2 linked regions of the Starkeya sp. ORNL1 genome follow. The protein of the gene in region 1 interacts with the protein of each later gene in a pairwise test. Links are inferred from orthologs where the notes say so. Each region holds a gene or a part of one and is shown on either strand. Other genes may lie near its edges.

What was found.
Region 2: the proteins of rlmB (region 1) and G3545_RS02195 interact in binary tests that used the Escherichia coli proteins (3 or more experiments, as listed by UniProt). The link is inferred for Starkeya sp. ORNL1 from one-to-one orthologs.

Annotation. Positions count from the first base shown.
Region 1 is NZ_CP048834.1:981,428-985,942, forward strand. The notes cover bases 796-3,725. They hold rlmB (23S rRNA (guanosine(2251)-2'-O)-methyltransferase RlmB), read left to right. Parts: upstream 796-1,816; coding sequence 1,817-2,635; downstream 2,636-3,725. Other genes in these bases: G3545_RS04855 (hypothetical protein), read right to left, coding at 796-1,331; G3545_RS04875 (MFS transporter), read left to right, coding at 2,958-3,725. In the rest of the region: tuf (elongation factor Tu), read right to left, coding at 1-605; more of G3545_RS04855, read right to left, coding at 717-795; more of G3545_RS04875, read left to right, coding at 3,726-4,515. UniProt on the Escherichia coli protein: Specifically methylates the ribose of guanosine 2251 in 23S rRNA.
Region 2 is NZ_CP048834.1:458,762-462,368, forward strand. The notes cover bases 1-2,815. They hold G3545_RS02195 (NAD(P)H-hydrate dehydratase), read left to right. Parts: upstream 1-571; coding sequence 572-2,059; downstream 2,060-2,815. Other genes in these bases: G3545_RS02190 (P-II family nitrogen regulator), read right to left, coding at 1-279; G3545_RS02200 (multicopper oxidase family protein), read right to left, coding at 2,020-2,815. Outside these bases: more of G3545_RS02200, read right to left, coding at 2,816-3,405. UniProt on the Escherichia coli protein: Bifunctional enzyme that catalyzes the epimerization of the S- and R-forms of NAD(P)HX and the dehydration of the S-form of NAD(P)HX at the expense of ADP, which is converted to AMP.

The sequences.
Region 1 (4,515 bases):
ATGTAGGCATCCACTTCGCTCATCAGCTTCTGGATGGCTTCCTTGCCGAGCTTCGGATCGCCGTTCTCCAGCGCCACCAGCGCCGAGCCGCGCACGATCGGAATGTCGTCGCCGGGGAAGTCGTACTTCGACAGCAGCTCGCGAACCTCGAGCTCAACCAGCTCCAGCAGTTCCTCGTCGTCGACCATGTCGCACTTGTTGAGGAACACCACCAGCGCAGGAACGCCGACCTGGCGCGCCAGAAGGATGTGCTCGCGGGTCTGCGGCATCGGGCCGTCCGCCGCCGACACCACCAGGATCGCGCCGTCCATCTGCGCCGCGCCGGTGATCATGTTCTTCACATAGTCGGCGTGACCGGGGCAGTCGACGTGCGCATAGTGACGGTTCGACGTCTCGTACTCGACGTGCGCCGTCGAGATCGTGATGCCGCGCGCCTTCTCTTCCGGCGCCTTGTCAATCTGGTCGTACGCCGTGAACGTCGCCCCGCCCGTCTCGGCGAGAACCTTCGTGATCGCCGCCGTCAACGACGTCTTGCCATGGTCGACATGGCCAATCGTACCAATGTTGCAGTGCGGCTTCGAACGGTTGAACTTCTCTTTGGCCATTGCATCTTCCCTTGCGCGGCAACCGAGCCACGAAAAATCGGGCGTGAAATAGGTGGTTTCAACGGTTTCCGCAAGCGCTTCGCCCCTCCGGCGCCGACACGGGCAGGCAAGCTATTTCATCGCAAGCCACTCGGCGTATTTCGCGGCGTAGTTCTTTACCAGCGTACGGCCCGGATCGAGCGTCGCATTGGAGCTTTCGACCAATGCCGCCACAGGGCTGGACAGTCCTCCGAGCAGCGGCACGGCCACCGTAATCTCTGGCGAGGCGACAAGCGTCGCTCCGCCGGGCTCGACCAGGGTGACGGTGGCGGCAAGGCTCGCAATCTGGTCGGTGAAGACGCGGCGCGCCAGCGAAGGAACGTCGAAGCGCTGAAGCCGCACTACCGCCTTCGCCGGCTTCGGCCCGGCGAGTTTCCCCGCCGTTGCCGCCTTCAAATCGCTCGTGAAGATTTCCGTGAGGAGCCGGCTGACATGGGAGGCAAGCTCGGGTTCCGCACTGACCGGATTGGTGCGAATGCGGCCTGCGGCCGTGGCGTCGAGGTTGCGGGCGCGGATGAACGCCTCCTCCTCCACCGGCCAGGAGCGAACCGTGCTGGCGCCATCAAGCTCGACGGAGGCGATGTGGAACTCCTCAAGCGGAGCGGAAGGGGACGGAGGTGGCAGTGTGGCGCACGACGCTACCATCATACCGCAAAGAGAAAGCACCGGTATCCACAGGCGACGCATAACCGACCATCCGTTGGGGAAGATGGCGGACTGTGGACGAGGTAACCGGCGCTAGGCAAGGGGCTGGAGCGGGTGAAGGGAATCGAACCCTCGTATTCAGCTTGGAAGGCTGCTGCTCTACCATTGAGCTACACCCGCGGAGCCGGCACGAAACAGGGTCGAGGGGCGACGTGGTGGGGGAGGTAGGACTCGAACCTACGAAGGCGTAGCCAGCGGATTTACAGTCCGCCCCCTTTGCCGCTCGGGACACTCCCCCTCGCACGTCGGTCGTGCCCGGTACGCATAGTCTGAACCGGTCTTGCGACCACTCGGGGACCAGACGACGCAGTGCCGGGCCACCCGTGCGGCCGGCTTTATGGTGAGCGGCCCCTGCCCTGTCAACCCCGCTCGGACCATGCGCCCACAGGCAGTGTCCAATCCGGCCGATCGAGCGGCCCGCACGGCGGAAATTGCAAAGCGGCGGCGACCGTGACAAGAACCGCGGCATGACCGGCCGTCCTCCTCCTTTCAAACGCTCCCCGAGCCGTTCCGCGCCGCAGCGCCGGCGCGGCGAACGCCCAGCCGGGCGCCCTTTCGGCGAATGGCCGGAGGACGTGGCGATTCTCTATGGCTGGCACAGCGTCGCCGAGGCGCTGCGCAATCCGCAGCGGCGCATCCGCCGCCTGCTCGCCACGGAGAATGCCGCCAAGCGCCTGGTGGAAGAGGGAATCGAACCCTCGCCCGCCGCCGAGATCGTCCGCCCCGGCGAGATCGACCGGCTGCTGGAGCCGGACGCCGTGCACCAGGGCATCTATGCCGAGGCCGACGCCCTGCCCTCGCCTTCGCTCAAGCAGGCATCGAAGAGCGACCTGATCCTGGTGCTCGACCAGATCACCGACCCGCACAATGTCGGCGCCATCGTGCGCTCGGCGGCGGCGCTGGCGGTGGGCGCCATCGTGACGACGGCGCGGCACAGCCCGGCGGCCACCGGCGTCCTGGCGAAAAGCGCCAGCGGCGGGCTGGAGCATGTGCCGTTCTGCTTCGTGCCGAATCTCGCCCGTGCCCTCGACGAGTTGAAATCGCTCGGCGTGCTGGTGGTCGGCCTCGACAGCGAAGGTCCGGCGGACCTGCTCGACACACCGTTGCGTGCACCGCTCGCACTGGTGCTGGGCGCCGAGGGCAAGGGGCTGCGACAGCTGACACGGCAGACCTGCGACGTGCTGGCGCGGATCGACCTGCCCGGCAAGATCGTCAGCCTGAATGTGTCGAACGCCGCCGTGCTGGCGCTGCACGCGGCCCGGCGCGCCATAAGCAAACCGCAGTGATTGCAACGTTGCACTGCACTTACGACCAATTACCAATCGTCAATTAACGGTTATTTCGACAAGCTCCGGCCTGGATGCGCGCGGATTCTGGATAGTTCGCGCGCGACGCAAGCCGGAGTTCGGCACCGCTGCATCGAGACGGCGGACCTTCTCTGGAGGAGAAACGGCCCGAGCCGGGGTGTTCCTTTAGGGAATTCCCGCAACTCGACCTGAAGAACCGGAAGGCGCCGCCATCGGCGCCAGCGATGACGTGCATGCCCATGCGGGCGGCGCGCCCGTTGTCGCGCGCCATGACAATCAGCAGTGGGGAAGGGAAGCCACCATGTCAGTCACGACCGCCGGGCCCGTCGGAAAGACGGCGCCCATGACCCGGGAGGAGCGGAAGGTCATCATCGCCTCCTCCGCGGGCACCGTCTTCGAATGGTATGATTTCTACCTGGCGGGCTCGCTTGCCGCCAACATCGCCGCCACCTTCGTGCCCGGCACCAACGACACCGCGAAATTCATCTTCGTGCTGTTCGGCTTTGCCGCCGGTTTCGCGGTGCGCCCGTTCGGTGCGCTGGTGTTCGGCCGCCTCGGCGACCTGATCGGCCGCAAATACACCTTCCTCATCACCATGACGCTGATGGGCATCGCCACCTTCGTGGTCGGCCTTTTGCCCGGCTATGCCAGCATCGGCTATGCCGCCCCGGTGATCTTCATCATCTGCCGCCTGCTGCAGGGACTCGCGCTCGGTGGCGAGTATGGCGGCGCCGCGACCTATGTGGCCGAGCATGCGCCGCATGGCCGGCGCGGCTTCTACACCTCCTGGATCCAGACCACGGCGACGGTCGGCCTGTTCCTGTCGCTGCTGGTGATCCTGGTGCTGCGCCTCAACATGACGCCGGAAGACTTCGCCTCCTATGGCTGGCGCATCCCCTTCCTGCTGTCGATCATCCTGCTGGGCTTCTCGATCTGGATCCGGCTCTCGCTCAATGAATCGCCGGCGTTCAAGAAGATGAAGGAAGAGGGCCTGCGCTCGAAAGCGCCGCTCACCGAGGCCTTCGGCCGCTGGGACAACGCCAAGATCGCGCTGATCGCGCTGCTCGGCGGCACCGCCGGCCAGGCCGTGGTGTGGTATTGCGGGCAGTTCTACGCGCTGTTCTTCCTGACGCAGACGCTGAAGGTCGACGGCACCACGGCGAACCTGCTGATCGCGTTCAGCCTCCTGATCGGCACGCCGTTCTTCATCTTCTTCGGCTGGCTGTCGGACAAGATCGGCCGCAAGCCGATCCTGCTCGCCGGCTGCCTGATCGCGGCGGTGACCTATTTCCCGCTGTTCGAGATGATCGCCAAGACCGCCAATCCGGCCCTCATCGCGGCCACCGAGAACGTGAAGATCGACATCACCGCCGATCCCGCGGGCTGCGGCACGCTGTTCGACCCAGTCGGCGTGCGCACCTTCACCGCACCGTGCGACGTGATCCGCCGTACGCTGGCGACCAACTCGATGCACTATGAACTGAAGCCCGGCGCTGCCGGCTCTCCGGTGGCCGTGACGGTTAACGGCACCGCGGTAACCGCGGCTGACGCCACCGGCGCTGCCGTCGGCACCGCCACTGTCGCGGCGGCGCAGGCCGCCGGCTATCCCAAGCCTGGCGATGCCTCGATCGTCAAGCAGCCCTCGGTCGGCGGCGTGCTGAGCGATCCGCGGACGCTGAGCCTGATCGGCCTGCTGTTCATCCTCGTGCTCTATGTGACGATGGTGTACGGCCCGATCGCTGCGCTGCTGGTCGAACTGTTCCCGACCCGCATCCGCTACACCGGCATGTCGCTGCCCTACCACATCGGCAATGGCTGGTTCGGCGGCTTCCTGCCGCCCACCGCCTTCGCCATCGTGG
Region 2 (3,607 bases), 520 kb from region 1 along the record:
AATGAAGATCTTGCCGTCGCCGATGCGCCCGGTCTGGGCGGCGCGCCGGATGGCGTCGACGGCGGTCTCGACGGTATCGTCGCCGACCACGACCTCGATCTTCACCTTAGGCAGGAAATCCACGACGTATTCCGCGCCGCGGTACAGTTCGGTATGTCCCTTCTGGCGCCCGAAACCCTTGGCTTCGGTGACAGTGATACCCTGCAGTCCGACCTCCTGCAGTGCCTCCTTCACCTCGTCGAGCTTGAAGGGTTTGATGATGGCCTCGATCTTCTTCATTTCCTCACATCTCCCTCGACTCGACGTTCCGCCACGCCCGGTCGAACCGGGCCGCGTTGAAGCAGAACCCATGCCAAGCCAGTCCGCAACGAAAAACGACGTGGAATCAAACCGCTTATCGCATCAGACAGGTGCCGGCTAACGACCTTAAACCTTGAATGCCAATAAAATAGGCGGATTGTTTAATAAGTAGGCAATCGATATCGCCCGGCATTGGCAATGAGCGCGTGGAAAATAGGCAGACGCACGCGACGCGGCCATGTCGGCCGGAAATGAGACTTTGGAGAGCGCCTTGGAACTGCTGACGCCGCAGGAAATGAGCCGGGCCGACGCCCTGACCATCGCGGCCGGGACGCCGGGCACCACGCTGATGGAGCGCGCCGGCATCGCGGTGGCGGACGCCGCGGCACGGCGCCCGCTCGGCACCCGCATCGCGATCCTGTGCGGGCCCGGCAATAATGGCGGCGACGGCTTCGTCGCGGCGCGGGTGCTGGCGCAGCGCGGCTACAAGGTAGCCCTCGGCCTGCTCGGTCCGCGCGATGCCCTGCACGGTGACGCGGCGGCCATGGCCGGGCTGTGGCGCGGCGACGCGCTCCCGGTGGAGGCGCTCGATCTCGCGGCCTGCGACCTCGTCATCGACGCGCTGTTCGGCGCCGGCCTCGCCCGCGATCTCGACGGCGCGGCGCGCAGCGCGGTGGAGGCGATCAATGAGGCGGGCAGGCCGGTCATCGCGGTCGACCTGCCGTCCGGTATAGACGGGGCGAGTGGTGTGGTGCGCGGCGCCGCGGTGCGCGCGGACGAGACCGTCAGCTTCTTCCGCCTGAAGCCCGGCCATCTGCTGCTGCCGGGGCGGGTCCACTGCGGCAAGGTGCGGCTTGCCGATATCGGCATCGCCGATGGCGTGCTCGGCGAGATCGCGCCGCGCGCCTTCTCCAACGTGCCGGCGCTGTGGCAGGCGCATTTTCCGATCCCGCGCATCGACGGGCATAAATATGACCGCGGCCATGTGGTGACGGTGAGCGGGCCGGCTTACGCCACCGGGGCCAGCCGGCTGGCGGCGGCGAGCGCGCTGCGCGCCGGGGCAGGGCTGGTCACCGTTGCCTGCCCGGCGAATGCGCTCGCCATCCACGCGGCGAATCTCTCGGCAGTGATGGTGCGGCCGGTGGACGATGCGGCGGCGCTGGCGGATCTGCTCGCCGACAAGCGACTCTCCACCATCATCATCGGGCCGGGGGCCGGGCTCGGGCCGGCAACGCGCGACAAGCTGGCCGTGGCCGCGGGCCGCCGGCTGGTGGTCGATGCCGATGCGCTGTCCTCCTTCGCCGGCGAGCCGGAAGCGCTGGCCGCGCGGCTTGCCGGCTCGCCGGCGGCGATCGCGACGCCGCATGAGGGCGAGTTCGCGCGGCTGTTCTCCGGCCACAAGGACATCATGGAGAACTCCTCCAAGATGGAGCGCGCCCGCGCGGCTGCGGCACTGCTCGGCGCGGTGATTGTGCTGAAGGGGCCGGATACGGTGATTGCGGCGCCGGACGGGCGTGCTGCGATCTCTTCAAACGCGCCGCCCTGGCTTGCCACCGCCGGAGCCGGCGACGTGCTCTCCGGCATATGCGGCGGGCTGCTCGGGCAGGGCATGCCGGCCTTCGAGGCGGCGTGCGCGGCGGTGTGGCTGCATGGCGAGGCGGCGCGCGAAGCCGGCCCCGGCCTGGTGGCGGACGATCTGATCGCGGCCTTGCGGCCGGTCTATCGCGGCTTCTTTGGCGGCATGGGGATTGCCGGCTGATCCGCCGGCGCCGCATCCGCGGGCGTCGACTGGCCCGATATGGCTTGGCCCGGCGTCGCCTGGCCCGTGGTCTCGAACCAGCCGAGCGCCAGCGGAACCCCGTCGCCGCCGCGGCGGGCGACCAGCGGCCAGCGTCCGGGCGCGCGGGCAATGAAGGCGAGGCGGATGGTCTTGCCGGAGGCGACGCCGACCGTGTCGTGCCACCAGGGCTTCCAGCCATCGTCCAGTGTGTCGAGCAGCCGGGCGGCATGGCCGTAAAGGTGCACCGAAGCGGTGCTGGCCGAGCGGTTGGTGACGGTCGCCACCAAGGTGCGGCCTGCTGCCACGCTGGCCAGGGCCTCGGGCAGGAAATTCGGTGCCGGCTCGTCGCCGAATTCGAGGGTCAGGCGGGTCGCGCCGGCGAGCTTCGGCTGCGCCGCGGCGTTCGCCATCGGCAGCGCCTGCGGCGCGGGTAGCGGCGTGGTGCGCAAGGCGGCTTCAGCGCTGTAGGCGAGGGCGGCCAGCGGCACCTCGCCATCCGCCATTTCCAGCGCCAGTGCGAGCTGTGCGCCGGGCGGCTTCACCAGGTCGACCAGCACGTCGACGCGGCTGCCGGGAGCCATCAGCAGCCGGCCTTCCGAGGGCGGGAAGGGCTCGGCCGGGCGGCCGTCTATGGAGATGATCCAGCACGGATGGTCATCGAGCTTCAACGGCAGGAACAGCCCGCGCGTAGCATTGACGATGCGCAGGCGTACCCGCTCGCCGGCGCGGGCGGCCAGCTTCGCGGCGGGCGAGCCATTGACGGTGAGATGGATGCGCTGGTCCGGAGCGAGCCGCCAATCCTGGATCACCAGGACGAGATCGCGATCGGCCTCCGGCGGCGTAGCGTCTTCCACCACCAGCGCGCCGGCGAGCCCGCGCGCAGCCTGGCCGGCATCGAACGGCGCATAGAGATAGGTGCCGGCCTCGGTCAGCGGGAAGCGGATATCGGTATTGGCGCCCGGCGCCACCGCTTGACCGGAAAGCCCAGGCACGCCGAGCATGTTGGCCGGCACCGGATAGCCGCCGAAGCTCAAGGCGGTCGGCTCGCTGAGCCGGTTCTGGAACTGGAAGCCGAAATCGTCGCCGAGCTTCTGCCGCAAGGTCGGGCCGGGGAGGGAGCCGCCATACGTAAAAAGCGGCGTTGCCGGCGCGGCGGGGCCGAGCAGATGGGCCTCGCCGAGCTGGGCGGCGAGAGCCGCCGACGCGTCCTGCGCGAGGGCAGGTGGCTTCGGCAGCGCACCGATGATGAGCGACGCACCGAGGCTGCGGCCGGCGGCCATGATCAGGCTGCGGCGGGTGGTGTGGTGGAAATCGTCCATACGCATTGTCACGGCAGGGATTTTCCGGCGCGAGAATGGCGGGCGCAAGGCGGGGCTTGCGGTGTGGTTAGCGGAGGCAAGCGGTTCTCCCCAACCCCTCGGGCGACGGCTCACTTTCCACTGGCGCTGCGGCAAGGCCGTGCTATAAGCCCGCACCCGGCTGGCGGCACCCGGAATGAGTGCGCGCGCCTATGGTTCGAGGAGTTTC